2 regions of the Hyphobacterium vulgare genome follow, and region 1 is predicted to be linked to the other one. Evidence: predicted binding sites of a transcription regulator. Region 1 holds the regulator's gene; the other holds the start of a gene.
What was found. The regulator HrcA, encoded in region 1, represses chaperone genes, less so after heat shock. The targets are predictions, from matches to a motif close to GTTAGCANTCNNNNNNNNNGANTGCTAAC.

Region 1 (6,641 bases):
TGGGGAATGGCACAAACAAGACGGATCTCGCTGGTCGCGATCCTCAAATGGGCACTCGACATTGCCTGGTATGTGCTGTGGGCCCTTCTGGTCGTCTCGGCGATCGGAACGGCATTGTCTCTCGGCCTGACGGCGTTGAGTTTTCTTGGTATCGCGCCGGATACGCTGCAGCAGGGTCTGGAGCGTCTCAGCCGGTACCATGTGATCGTCCTGCCGCTCTTCGTCCTCGAGATCATCGTCCTGATGATCATCACGGACCGGCTGCGGCGGATGTTCGCGACCCTGATCGCGGGCGATCCCTTCGTGCCGGAAAATGCCGGCCATCTGCGGGTCATCGCCGTCGCGATCGGTCTGTATCAACTGGTCGCCTACGCTGCCCAGGGGCTGTTGGCGATGGCGTTCACCATGTTCGGCCAGCCCGTGGAGGGCGGTGTCGAACTGAGTGTGGAGTTTGATCTGAACCTGGCGGCCTGGTTCGCGGTGATCGCGCTCCTGGTGCTTTCGGAAGTGTTCCGGGAAGGCGCGAGAATGCGCCAGGAACAGAAACTGACGATTTAGGGAGGCGCGAAACATGGCCATTCGCGTCACCCTCGACCGGATGCTGCTCGAACGGCGGATGTCGCTCACCGAATTGTGCGACCGCGTCGGCATCACGATGGCGAATTTGTCCATCCTGAAGACGGGCAAGGCCAAGGCGGTACGCTTTTCCACGCTGGAAGCGCTGTGCCGCGAACTGAACTGCCAGCCGGGCGACCTTCTGACCTATGACGAGTCGGAACCGGGCGCCGAGGACGACGACGGATAGGCCGTCGAGCCTTCAGACAGGCCGGCAAGAGGAAAGCCCCTCGCGGGGAAAACCGCGAAGGGCCTTGTGAGAGGCGGCGGGGGCGGGCCTGTTCGGTCCATAGCCCCTTCCCAAGAGCCGGACGGGCCTTTTTCAGCCCCCCAGCGCGCTCCCGCCGCCTTTCATCATCCTTATTACACCACGCTTTTCTGGATGTCACAGAGTTCGCGAACACCCGTCTTCGCGAGCGTGAACAGCGTGCCGAAGGCGTCTTCCGGGATCGGCTTGTCTTCCGCGGTGGCCTGTATCTCGACGATCCCGCCTTCCGCAGTCAGCACGAAGTTGGCATCAGCCTCTGCCACCCGGTCCTCCTCATAGCAGAGGTCGAGCCGCGGCTCGCCGGAGATCACGCCGCAGGAGATCGCCGCGACCTGGCCATAGACCGGGTCATTGCCAAGCACGTCTTCCTCGATCAGCCAGTTCACCGCCTGTTTCAGCGCCACCCAGGCGCCGGTGATCGCTGCCGTGCGCGTGCCGCCATCGGCCTGGATCACGTCGCAGTCGAGCGTGATCTGGCGCTCTCCGAGCGCCCTGAGATCGACCACCGCACGAAGCGAACGGCCGATCAGGCGCTGGATTTCCTGCGTCCGGCCGGACTGCTTGCCCGCCGCCGCCTCGCGCCGGCCGCGCGTATGGGTCGCGCGCGGCAGCATGCCGTATTCCGCCGTCACCCAGCCCTTGCCCGAGCCCTTGAGCCAGGGCGGGATGTTGTCCTCCACCGAGGCGGTGCACAGCACATGCGTGTTGCCGAACTTGGCGAGGCACGACCCTTCCGCATAAGGCGAAACGCCGGTGATCAATTCCACTGTCCGCATCGTGTCGGCAGTCCGTCCGTCGGGTCGCATGGTCTTCCTCGCTCTGGTCTGTGTTTCCGCGCGGGCTTAACCGCCTCGCCCCGCCGGGTAAAGCCGGACCTGCCCATGCGCGGAGATTGCACCGGAGCGGGCTTCATCCTAACTGATGACCGCCATGAGTGAGCTGACACGGCCCGCCCCGTCCCTGACCGACCTCGACGCCCGTTCGCGCGCCATCTTCCGCGAACTGGTCGAAACCTATCTCGCCACCGGCGAGCCGGTCGGCTCGCGCACCCTGTCGCGCATCGAGGGTGTCGGCCTGTCGCCGGCCTCGATCCGCAACACCATGGCCGATCTCGCCGAGCTGGGCCTGCTCACCGCGCCGCACCAGAGCGCCGGGCGCATGCCGACCCATGCCGGCCTCCGCCTCTTCGTCGACGGCCTGCTGCAGATCGGCGAACTGACTGGCGACGAGCGCAAGGACATCGAATCCCGCATGGCCGGGACGGGCAAGTCGATCCCGGACCTGCTGTCGGAAGCCTCCTCCCTTCTCGGCGGCCTCGCCGGCGGGGCGGGTCTCGTCCTGGCGCCGGCGCGCGAAGCCCCGCTCAAACATGTCGAATTCGTGCCGATGAGCGCGACCGAGGCGCTCGCCGTTCTGGTCTTTGCCGATGGCAGCGTCGAGAACCGGTTGATGACCGCGCCGTCCGGCCTGCCGACCGCCTCGCTGATCGAAGCGGGCAACTTCCTGTCCGCACGCCTGAAGGGGCGCACCCTGACCGAGGCGCGCGACGAGATTCGCCGCGAGATCGCCGAGCGCCGCGCCCAGCTCGACGAGGCCGCCTCGCGCCTGGTGGAAAGCGGGCTCGCCGACTGGGCCGGCGGCGAGGAACGCAATCTGATCGTGCGCGGCCGCGCCCGTCTGCTCGACAATTTCCAGGCCGCCGAGGACCTCGAACGCATCCGCATGCTGTTCGACGATCTCGAACGCAAGGAAGGCCTGATCTCCCTGCTCGACCGCGCCCGCGACGGGCAGGGTGTGCGCATCTTCATCGGCGCGGAAAACCCGATTTTCTCGCTCTCGGGTTCCAGCGTGATCGTCGCTCCCTATATGAACGAGGACCGCCGCATTGTCGGCGCGCTGGGCGTGATCGGCCCGACGCGCCTCAACTACGCCAGGGTCATCCCGCTGGTCGACTATACCGCCCGCGTGATGGGCCGGCTGATCGAGAAGCCGCGCGGCTGAGTGCCGCCATTGAACGAGACTCAAGGACGCTTCAGAAGACGCCCATGACCGACAAGAACACCCCCGAGACCGAAATTCCCGAGGCCGACGACTCTGCGGAGATCACCGCCGAACAGGCGATCGACGCGCTGCAGACCGAGCTCGAGGACGCGCGCGAGAAGATGTTGCGCGCCCTGGCTGATGCCCAGAATACGCGCCGCCGCGCCGAGAAGGAGATCGCCGACACGCGCAAATACGCCGTATCGGGCTTTGCCGGCGATCTGCTGGCCGTGGCCGACAACCTCTCCCGCGCGCTCGACGCAGTGAAGGCGGCCGAGCTGGAGGGTCCGGCGAAGACGCTCGTCGAAGGCGTGGCGATGACCGAGCGCAGCCTGCTGTCCGCCTTCGAGCGCCACGGCGTGAAGAAGATCGATCCGCAGCCCGGCGAGGCCTTCGACCCGAATTTGCACCAGGCCACGGCGCAATTCCCGTCCGAGCACGCTGCCGGCGCGATCGCCGCGGTGCTGGCACCGGGTTATGTCCTCGGCGACCGCACGCTGCGCGCCGCCATGGTCGCGGTGTCCTCCGGCCCCGCCGAAGGCGGCGGCCAGCCCTCCGGCGGCAGTGTGGACGTCGAGGCTTGACCCATTTTCCCTTCCCCTAGAAATGGGGAGCGGGGTGGGGTGAGCGTTCTGCTCTCCCCGGGGTTCCCGCGCAGGCGGGAATCCGAAACCTGGTGAATGCTTCAGGTCCCCATTTTCATGGGGACCCCATCAACCTTTCAACTGACGTTTCCCGGACGGCGCAGCCGATCCGGGATCCCGATTGGACCCCGGTCTTCGCTTCGCGAAACCGGGGGGCGTCGGAGAAAGGTGATTGAAAACACCCCCTCCCCGGTCGGCTGGCTGACGCGCAGCCTCACGGCCCTTCTCCCCTCGAAACGCTCCACTGGAGCGTTTCGCCCGAGGGGACGGGTCGAAGCCTCAAGGGGGAGGGCAACGTCAGGCGCACTCGGCACATCCACCCCGTTTCCCTTTTTCGCGGCGCAGCCTAGTCTCCGGCGCGATGACGGTCGCCGCCCTCCCCCTGTCCCTTGACGGGCTTCGCCTGCGCGCGGAGATCGCCGCTTCGCTGGGTGCGGGCGGCTGGTCGGACAAGGCTGCGCGCCTCGCCGCCATTGGCCACCTGAAAGCCGCCGTCACGCAGGGCCGCGACAAGGCCTTCGCGCGGCTGGACGGCAAGAGCGGCGGGCTCGAAGCCGCGCGCTTCCTCGCCAATGCGACCGATTCGGCGCTGGAAGCCCTGTTTGCCGCGCTCGAGACCCACAACCCCGAAGGCGCGGAACAAGTCAGCCTGTGCGCGATCGGCGGCTATGGCGCGGGCGAACTCGCCCCCTCATCCGACATCGACCTGCTTTTCCTCAAGGCCGACAGCGCCGGGCAAGCCGCCGACCGTTTCATCGAGGACCTCGTCTATGGCCTGTGGGACATGGGGCTGGTCGTCGGTGGCGCCACGGCCCGCACGACCGGCGAAACGCTGGCACTGGCGCGCGAGAATGTGTCGGAGCGCACTTCGCTTCTGTCGCTGCGCGTGATCGCCGGGGATGCCCGCCTCGCCTTTGATCTCGAGGCGAAGCTGCGTGCCGAAGCCGGAGAGGCCGGGCATGCCGGCTTCGTCGAGGCCAAGCTGAAGGAGCGCGACAACCGGATCTCACGGGCCGGCCGCTCGCGCTACACGGTTGAGCCCAACATCAAGGATTCCAAGGGGGGCTTGCGCGATCTGCAACTGATGCGCTGGCTGGCGCAATTCCTCTATGGCCAGGATGCCTTCGAGCGCTGGGTCGCCGCGGGCCTGCTGACGGTCAATGATGTCGAGCGCTATCTGCGAGCCGCCGATTTCCTGTGGACGGTCCGCTTTCACCTCCACGCCCTGACCGGCGGCAAGGATGACCGGCTGACCTTCGACCTGCAGCCGGAGATCGCCAGCCGCATGGGCTATGAGGACGCCGAGAACGAGCACGGCGTCGAGCGCTTCATGCGCCGCTATTTCCTGACCGCGATGGATGTCGGCTCGCTGACCCGCCTCGTTTGCGCCAAGCTGGAAGCCGACGCCTGGAAGTCGCGCCCGCGCGGCCTGACCCGTTTCCTGCCGGAAGGCGAGGGCGGACCGGCCACGCTCGACGGCGAGGATTTCGTCCTGCGCGAAGGCCGCATCGACTTCGCCGACGAGAAGCGCATCGAGGCCGACCCCGTCGTGATGATGCGCCTGTTCGAGATCGCCGCGAAACACAGCGCCGATCTGCACCCCGACGCGATGAGCGCGATCGGCCGCTCACTGCGCCTCGTCGATGACAATTTCCGCTCCGACAGCCGGGCCGCACGCAGCTTTTTCGCGACGCTGCTGGATTCCCCGGAACCCCAGGCCGTGCTGCGCCTGATGACCGAGGCGGGCCTGCTCGGCCGTTACATCCCGGAATTCGGAGACATCGTCGCGCGCACCCAGTTCAACATGTATCACCGCTACACGGTCGACGAGCACACGCTGCGCACGCTGGCCTGGCTCAGATCGATCGAGAAGGGCGAACAGGCCGAGGACCACCCGCTCGCCACCAAGATCGTCGGCCAGATCAAGCACCGGCGGGCGCTTCACCTTGCGGCGCTGCTGCACGACACCGGCAAGGGCCAGGGCGATCAGTGCGAGGAGGGCGCGATCCGCGCCGCCGAGGCTTGCACGCGGCTCGGCCTGCCCGAGGACGAGGTCGAACTGGTCTCCTGGCTGGTCCGTTCGCACCTGACAATGAGTGACACCGCGCAGCGGCGCGATATCGGCGACCCGAAAACCATCATCGATTTCGCCCGTATCGTCGGGTCGATCGAACGCCTTCGCTTGCTGCTGCTCCTGACAGCCATTGACATCCGGGCGGTCGGCGAGGGCATCTGGAATGGCTGGAAAGCCCAGCTTCTGCGCGATCTCTATTCGGCGACCGCGGCCGTGCTGGCCGACGGGCACAGCGTGCTCGCCGAGGCCGGCGAAGCCGAGGCCCGGGCGCGCCTGACCGCCAAGGCCGACGAGGCCCGCGCCCAGCTCGCCGCGCGCATGGCCCGCTTCGACGAAGCCTTCGCCCGTGAATGGGCGCAGGAATTGCCCGATTCCTACTGGCTGGTCTTCGGCCCGGAAGACCGGTTGCGACATGCCCTCTTCGTGCGCGCCACCCGCGCGATGACGCGCGATATCGCTGTTGCTGTGCGCGTCGATCGCCGCCGGGCGGCAACGGAAGTGCTGATCCATGCGCCGGACCGGGACCGGCTTTTCTCCGACATTGCCGCCACGCTCGCCGATATCGGCGCCAATATCGTCGGGGCGCATGTCGAGACGACGCGGTCGGGCCATGCCTTCGACGTCTTCCTGATCCAGGAGGAGTCCGGCGGCCCCTACGGGGTCGGCCGCTCCCGCGCCCTCGACACCTTGCAGGCCCGGGTCACCCGTGCAGCAGCCGGTGAGCCTGCCCGTCCCGCCAAGCGCGGGCCGCACGCCATGAAGCGCCGCGCCGCCGCCTTCACCGTGCCTTCGACCGTCGAATTCGACGACACGGCGTCCGAAGCCGCGACCGTGATCGAGGCGACGGGCCGCGACCGTCCCGGCCTGCTGTCGGAACTGGCGCGGGTGCTCGCCGATGCCGGACTGTCGCTGCAGGGCGCGCGGATCGATGGTTATGGCGAGCGCGCCGTCGATGTCTTCTACGTCCTCAAGAATGGCGCGAAGCTCACCGACGAGGCCG
Region 2 (6,641 bases), on a different contig from region 1:
ACCAGCACGATGAACCGGCCTGTCCAGCTCTCTGTTCCGACGAGGGTGAAAGCCCAAAGGCCAATCGGCACAGTGAACAGTGTGCCCGTCAGCCAGACCGGGAACGGTCGCGGTGTTTGCTGCCGTCTTGCCCTTGTCATGGGCGTCTCCCATCAACCGTCAGAACGGAGCCTAAAATATGCCGACTGAACAATCTCCGCGACAAAAAAGGGCGGCCCGGAGGCCGCCCTTTCGCATTTATCAGGCTTGGGTCCCGGATCAGGTCCGGGACGCTTGGCACCTTGCGGTGCCGAGCGACTAGAAGTCCATGCCGCCCATTCCGCCCATGCCGCCCATGTCGGGCGCGCCGCCGGAGTCCTTCTTAGGCTTCTCGGCGATCGCGGCTTCCGTCGTGATCAGCAGGCCGGCGATGGACGCCGCATCCTGAAGCGCGTGACGGACGACCTTGGCCGGGTCGATGACGCCAAACTCGAGCATGTCGCCATACTCTTCGGTCTGGGCGTTGTAGCCGAAGGTCGGGCTCTTGTTCTCGAGCACCTTGCCGACCACGATCGAGCCTTCCACGCCGGCATTTTCGGCGATCTGGCGGATCGGAGCCTGCAGGGCGCGCATGATGATGCCGATGCCCTGGGTCTGGTCCTCGTTGTCGCCCTTCAGGCCTTCAAGACCCTTGATGGCTTTCAGGAGCGCGACACCGCCGCCCGCGACAATGCCTTCTTCAACCGCGGCGCGGGTGGCATTGAGCGCGTCATCGACGCGGTCCTTCTTTTCCTTCACTTCGGTTTCGGTGGCACCGCCGACCTTGATCACCGCAACACCGCCGGCGAGCTTCGCCAGGCGCTCCTGCAGCTTCTCACGGTCATAGTCCGAGGAGGTGTCCTCGATCTGCTTGCGGATCTGGCCGACACGCGCCTCGATGGCGGACTTTTCGCCCGCACCGTCGACGATCGTGGTGTCGTCCTTCGTAAGCGTGACCTTCTTGGCGGTGCCGAGCATGTCCAGCGTGACGTTTTCCAGCTTGATGCCGAGGTCTTCGGAGATGACCTGGCCGCCGGTCAGGATGGCGATGTCTTCCAGCATGGCCTTACGGCGATCGCCGAAGCCCGGAGCCTTCACCGCCGCAACCTTCAGGCCGCCGCGCAGCTTGTTGACCACGAGGGTGGCGAGCGCTTCGCCTTCCACGTCTTCCGCGATGATGAGCAGCGGACGCGAGGACTGAACCACGGATTCGAGCACCGGCAGCATCGCCTGCAGCGAGGACAGCTTCTTCTCGAACAGCAGGATGTAGGGATCTTCGAGATCGGCCTGCATCTTTTCGGCGTTGGTCACGAAGTAGGGCGAGAGATAGCCGCGGTCGAACTGCATGCCTTCGACGACGTCGAGCTCGGTCTCGAGGGATTTGGCTTCCTCGACCGTGATCACGCCTTCATTGCCGACCTTTTCCATCGCCTTGGCGATCATGTCGCCGATCGCGGTCTCGCCGTTGGCGGAAATGGTGCCGACCTGGGCAATCTCGCCCGAACCCTTGATCGGGGTCGAGGAGGCCTTGATCGATTCCACAACCTTGATGACGGCCTTGTCGATGCCGCGCTTCAGGTCCATCGGGTTCATGCCGGCCGCGACGGACTTCATGCCTTCGCGGACGATGGCCTGAGCCAGGACGGTGGCGGTGGTGGTGCCGTCGCCGGCCTCGTCATTGGTGCGCGAAGCAACTTCGCGGATCAGCTGGGCACCCATGTTCTCGAACCGGTCGGTCAGTTCGATTTCCTTGGCGACCGAGACGCCGTCCTTGGTGGTGCGCGGTGCGCCAAAGGACTTTTCGATCACGACATTGCGGCCCTTGGGACCGAGCGTGACCTTCACGGCATTGGCGAGGATGTCGACGCCGCGCAGCATGCGCTCGCGGGCGTCGGCGGAGAATTTCACGTCTTTCGCAGCCATGGCTGTAGATTCCGTTCTTTCGCTATGTGTTCAGATCGTTCGGGAGGCGCTGAGGGACTATTTCTCGAGGATTCCGAGAATGTCCGACTCCTTCATGATGAGGAGGTCTTCGCCATCGACTCGGACTTCGGTGCCCGACCACTTGCCGAACAGGATGCGGTCGCCGGCCTTCACGTCCAGCGGACGGACCGAGCCGTCTTCCTTGATCGCGCCATTGCCGACGGCGATGACTTCGCCTTCCTGCGGCTTTTCCTTGGCGGTGTCCGGAATGATGATTCCGCCCTTGGTCTTGGCTTCTTCTTCCACGCGCTTCACGAGCACGCGGTCCTGCAGCGGACGAAAGTTCATGTGAGTTCACCCTGTAAATTCGTTGATCGCATCAGCCGGAGGTCGCGTTAGCACTCGACCGGCACGGCTGCTAACGGCGCGGAGATAGGCATGTGCCGCAGGGGCGTCAAGGGGCTGCGGCGCGCTGTCAGGAACAATTCACGGAGATGGGCGTTGAGCGGATGACGCACGCAGCGCTATGCTGTGCGCGGTCGAGGGTGGCTGAACGGAGAAATTTCCCGATGAAGATGCGTATTTTCGCAGTGATTGCCGCGGCACTGACGCTGGCAGCCTGCACGACAACTGATCCCTATACTGGCGAGACGCGCCCGAACTACACCGGCCGCGGTGTGCTGATCGGTGCCGCCGCCGGCGCCGCGCTCGGCTATCTCACCAATACGAGCAATTCCGAAGAGGGCCGTACCAACGCGCTGATCGGCGCGGGCGTCGGTGCGCTCGCCGGCGGCGCGGTCGGCAATTACATGGACCGCCAGGAACGCCAGATGCGCGAAGCGCTGCGCGATTCGGGTGTCGGTGTCCGCCGCGAAGGCAATGACCTGCGCCTGATCATGCCAGGCGACATCACCTTCGATACCAATTCGACCGAGATCAAACCGCAATTCTACGCGGTGCTGAACGACGTGACGGGCGTGCTGCAGCAGTATCCGGCGACGTATGTCGATGTGGTCGGCCATGCCGATTCGACCGGCGATGCGGGCTACAATCAGCGCCTGTCGGAGCAGCGGGCCCAGTCGGTGGCCGGTTATCTGATCGCCCAGGGCGTGATGCGCGACCGCTTCTATGTCGGCGGCCTTGGCGAAACCTCGCCGATCGCGTCGAACGAGACACCGCAGGGCCGGGCGCAGAACCGCCGTGTGGAAATCGTCATCCGTCCGCACACGACCTCGTAAGACGTCTGGCGGACTGAATGCGAATGACGGGGCGTGCCCATTGGCGCGCCCCGTTGCCTTTTCCAGGGCACGGTGAATTCGTTAACGATCTGAAAACGCCCCGCGGGGAGAGTGGCAGGCGGGTTAACCTTTGGTGATTCGTCAGCCACGCCTCCGGGGGGCATCTTGATCCGGGCCACGGACATACTCATCGTCCTGACCTACGCGATGATCGCGATCGTCGCGGCGCTGGCGTTCGAGCGTTTCGGCCTGATGTCGACCAGCTTCGCCTGGCTGATGGGGGCGTTCGTCTTCCTGATCGCCGGGCAGGCGCACTCCGCCGCCGCGCGTTCGATCGAGCGCAAGGCGTTTGATGACCAGATCCACGAGCTCAAGGCGTCGAACCTCTCCCTGCTCGAAGAGGTCGAGGCCGCCAATGCGCGCATCGACACGATCACCGAGACGATCCGCGCCGAAGCCAGCGAACGTGAAGCGACGCTGACCGGCGAAGTGCGCATGCTGGAAGACCTGGTCAAGCGTATGGGCAATGGACGCACCATCGCGCCGGCGGCCAATGCCGCGCCGCAGCCGCGCCAGTCCAGCGTCGATATCGAGACCGTGCGCGATGCGCTCGCCAACAACCGGATCGATCTTTACCTGCAGCCGGTCGTCTCGCTGCCGCAGCGCAAGATCTATTTCTACGAAAGCTATTCGCGCCTGCGCGACGCGGCCGGCCAGGTGATCGCCCCGGCCAGCTTCATCCACGCTGCCGAAGAAGCAGGGATCGTGGCCGAGGTCGATAATCTCCTCCTGTTCCGCTGCGTTCAGATCGTGAAGCGGCTGACCAAGTCGGACCGGCGGATCGGCATCTTCTGCAATCTTTCGCTCCGTTCGCTGGCGGACGAGAACTTCTTCCCCGCCTTCCTCGATTTCATGCGCCGGCACAGCGAGCTCAGCGGCTCGCTGATCTTCGAGATTCCGCAGGGCGTGTTCGAGTCGCGTTCGACCGCCGCCGCACGCAACATGGCGCGGCTCGCCGATTACGGCTTCCGCTTCTCGATCGACCAGATCCGCGACCTCGATGTCGATATCGCCGAAATGCAGCGCGCGGGCATCCGCTTCGCCAAGATCGAGGGCACCCGCCTGATCGACACGATCCGCAATGGCGGTGCGATCGGCGGTATCGAGGCCGGCTCGATCGAGCCGCGCGACATTGCCGGCCTGTTCGCCCGGCACGGCATCGACCTGATCGCCGAAAAGGTCGAGGACGAGGCGACGATCGTGGAAATCCTCGACATCGATATCGCCTACGCGCAGGGCCATCTGTTCGGGGAGCCGCGGCCGGTCCGCGAGGATGTGCTCGACGCGGCGTCCGAACCGGTGCGCATGGCCAGCTGACACCTTGTCAGCCCCGGTCCGACCCGCCACAAGGCGCGGCATGGAATATGCGCCGCACCTGTCCGAAATCGCCGACCGCTATGACGCCATCCTTTGCGATGTCTGGGGCGTGATCCGCGACGGCCGGGCCTTGCTGCCCGAAGCCATCGAGGCGCTGCGGCGGTATCGCGCGGACCACGGACCGGTCGTGCTGATCTCGAACTCGCCCCAGCCCGCGCCTCGGGTGGCGGCGCAGCTCCGGTCGATGGGCGCTCCGGACGATGCCTGGGACGATATCGTGACCTCCGGTGACACGACGCTCGCGGCGATCCGCGAGCTCGGACCCGGTCCGGTCTTTCATATCGGTCCGCCGGGCTATGACGATGCGCTGTTCGAACATGCCGAACTCGACTTCGCGCCGCTCGAGGACGCGGCCTATGTGGTCTGCACGGGGCTGAAATTCGATCGCCGCGACGAACACCCCGACGACTACCGCGAGATGCTGGCGGCGATGAAGGCGCGCGGCCTGCCCATGGTCTGCGCCAACCCCGACATCGTGGTGCAATGGGGCGACGACCTTCTCTGGTGCGCTGGCGCGCTGGCGCGGCTCTACCGGGAGATGGGCGGCGACACGGTGATATCCGGCAAGCCGCACCGGCCGATCTATGAACTGGCCTTCGAGACACTCGCCGAGGCTGGCCATCATCTCGACCGGTCGCGTGTCCTTGCCATCGGCGACGGACCCGAGACCGATCTGATCGGCGCGGAGCGCAACGGACTGGATGGTTTCTTCGTTGCGGGCGGCATTCTCGGCGGGGATATCGATCTTGACACGTTCGACCTCGACGCGGTTCGCCCGGCGATCGAGGAATACGGCACGTCCTGCCGCTGGGCCGCCGCACAACTCAAATGGTAGTCCGGCGCGCCGATCGGGCTGGACAAGCCCGCCGCAACTCCGCTTAAACCGTCACCAGATTTCTGGAGAGACGCCCCGACATGAGCGTGAAAGACCCCATCCCGCTGGAAGACCTGCATATCGGCCGGTCCGCCGAAGTCACCCGCCTTGTCGACGATGCGGCGGTCAGGGCCTTTGCCGAGGTGTCGGGCGACTTCAACCCGCTTCATCTCGACGAGGAATATGCCCGGCGCACGCCGTTTCGCGGCCGGATTGCGCATGGTGCGCTGATCGCCTCCTACATTTCTGGCGTGCTGGGCAATGAATTGCCCGGACCGGGAGCGATCTTCGTCAGCATGGACATCCGCTTCCAGCGTCCGGTGCGGATCGACGACACGATCACTGCAAAGGCGACGGTGCTCGAAGTCGATCTGAAATCGCGCATGGTGACCATGGATTGCGTGTGCACGGTGGAAGGCGAGATCGCGATGACCGCCACAGCCACCGTGATGGTGCGCACGCGGCGCAAGAAGTCGGCGGAGTAGCGCGTCGTATGGATCTGGTTCGCGGCTTTTCCGGTCTCGACGCCGCCCGGAAGGGCGGGGCGTTCGCGCTCGGAAATTTCGACGGCGTCCATCGCGGACACCAGGCGCTGATTGCCCAGATGAAGGCGTTCGCCGCCGAGCACCGCATGAGCGCGAATGTCATCGTGTTCGAACCGCATCCGCGCGATTTTTTCCGGCCCGACGGCCCGCCCTTCCACCTGATGAGCCAGGCGCGCCGGGCGAAGACGCTGGCCGCGCTCGGGATCGACCGGCTGCACGTCCTGCCCTTCAATGACGAGATGAAGGCCCGCGACCCGGGCGCTTTCGCCCGTGAGGTATTGCATGACGGGCTCAGGGCCGATGCGGTCTTCACCGGCGCGGATTTCCACTTCGGCACCAATCGGGCGGGCGACACGGCCACGCTGAAACAGCTGGGCGAAAGCTATGGGTTTTCGGCGCATGCCGCCGAGTTGCTGGCGGGTGGTTCCGACATCATCTCGTCCTCGCGTATTCGCGAAGCCCTGTCGGACGGCCGGGTGGACGAGGCCGAAACGCTTCTCGGGCGGCCTTGGGTGATCGACGGCGTGATCGAGGAGGGCGACCGGCGCGGACGCACGATCGGTTTCCCGACGGCGAACATTCCGCTGGCGCGCTACCAGCGCCCGA

Region 2: the regulator HrcA is predicted to act here: its motif matches at 2,336-2,364, upstream of groES (co-chaperone GroES).

The regions. Positions count from the first base shown of each region.
Region 1 covers NZ_JBHRSV010000012.1:152,752-159,392, forward strand. Annotated here, with positions in the region: gene ACFOOR_RS07685 (DUF2975 domain-containing protein) at 7-558, shown strand; gene ACFOOR_RS07690 (helix-turn-helix domain-containing protein) at 572-805, shown strand; gene rph (ribonuclease PH) at 979-1,689, opposite strand; gene hrcA (heat-inducible transcriptional repressor HrcA) at 1,814-2,884, shown strand; gene grpE (nucleotide exchange factor GrpE) at 2,929-3,507, shown strand; gene ACFOOR_RS07710 ([protein-PII] uridylyltransferase) at 3,929-6,641, shown strand, end outside.
Region 2 covers NZ_JBHRSV010000019.1:133,740-140,380, forward strand. Annotated here, with positions in the region: gene ACFOOR_RS10170 (hypothetical protein) at 1-8, opposite strand, end outside; gene groL (chaperonin GroEL) at 298-1,941, opposite strand; gene groES (co-chaperone GroES) at 1,999-2,289, opposite strand; gene ACFOOR_RS10185 (OmpA family protein) at 2,511-3,179, shown strand; gene ACFOOR_RS10190 (EAL domain-containing protein) at 3,345-4,556, shown strand; gene ACFOOR_RS10195 (TIGR01459 family HAD-type hydrolase) at 4,597-5,451, shown strand; gene ACFOOR_RS10200 (MaoC family dehydratase) at 5,532-5,975, shown strand; gene ACFOOR_RS10205 (bifunctional riboflavin kinase/FAD synthetase) at 5,984-6,641, shown strand, end outside.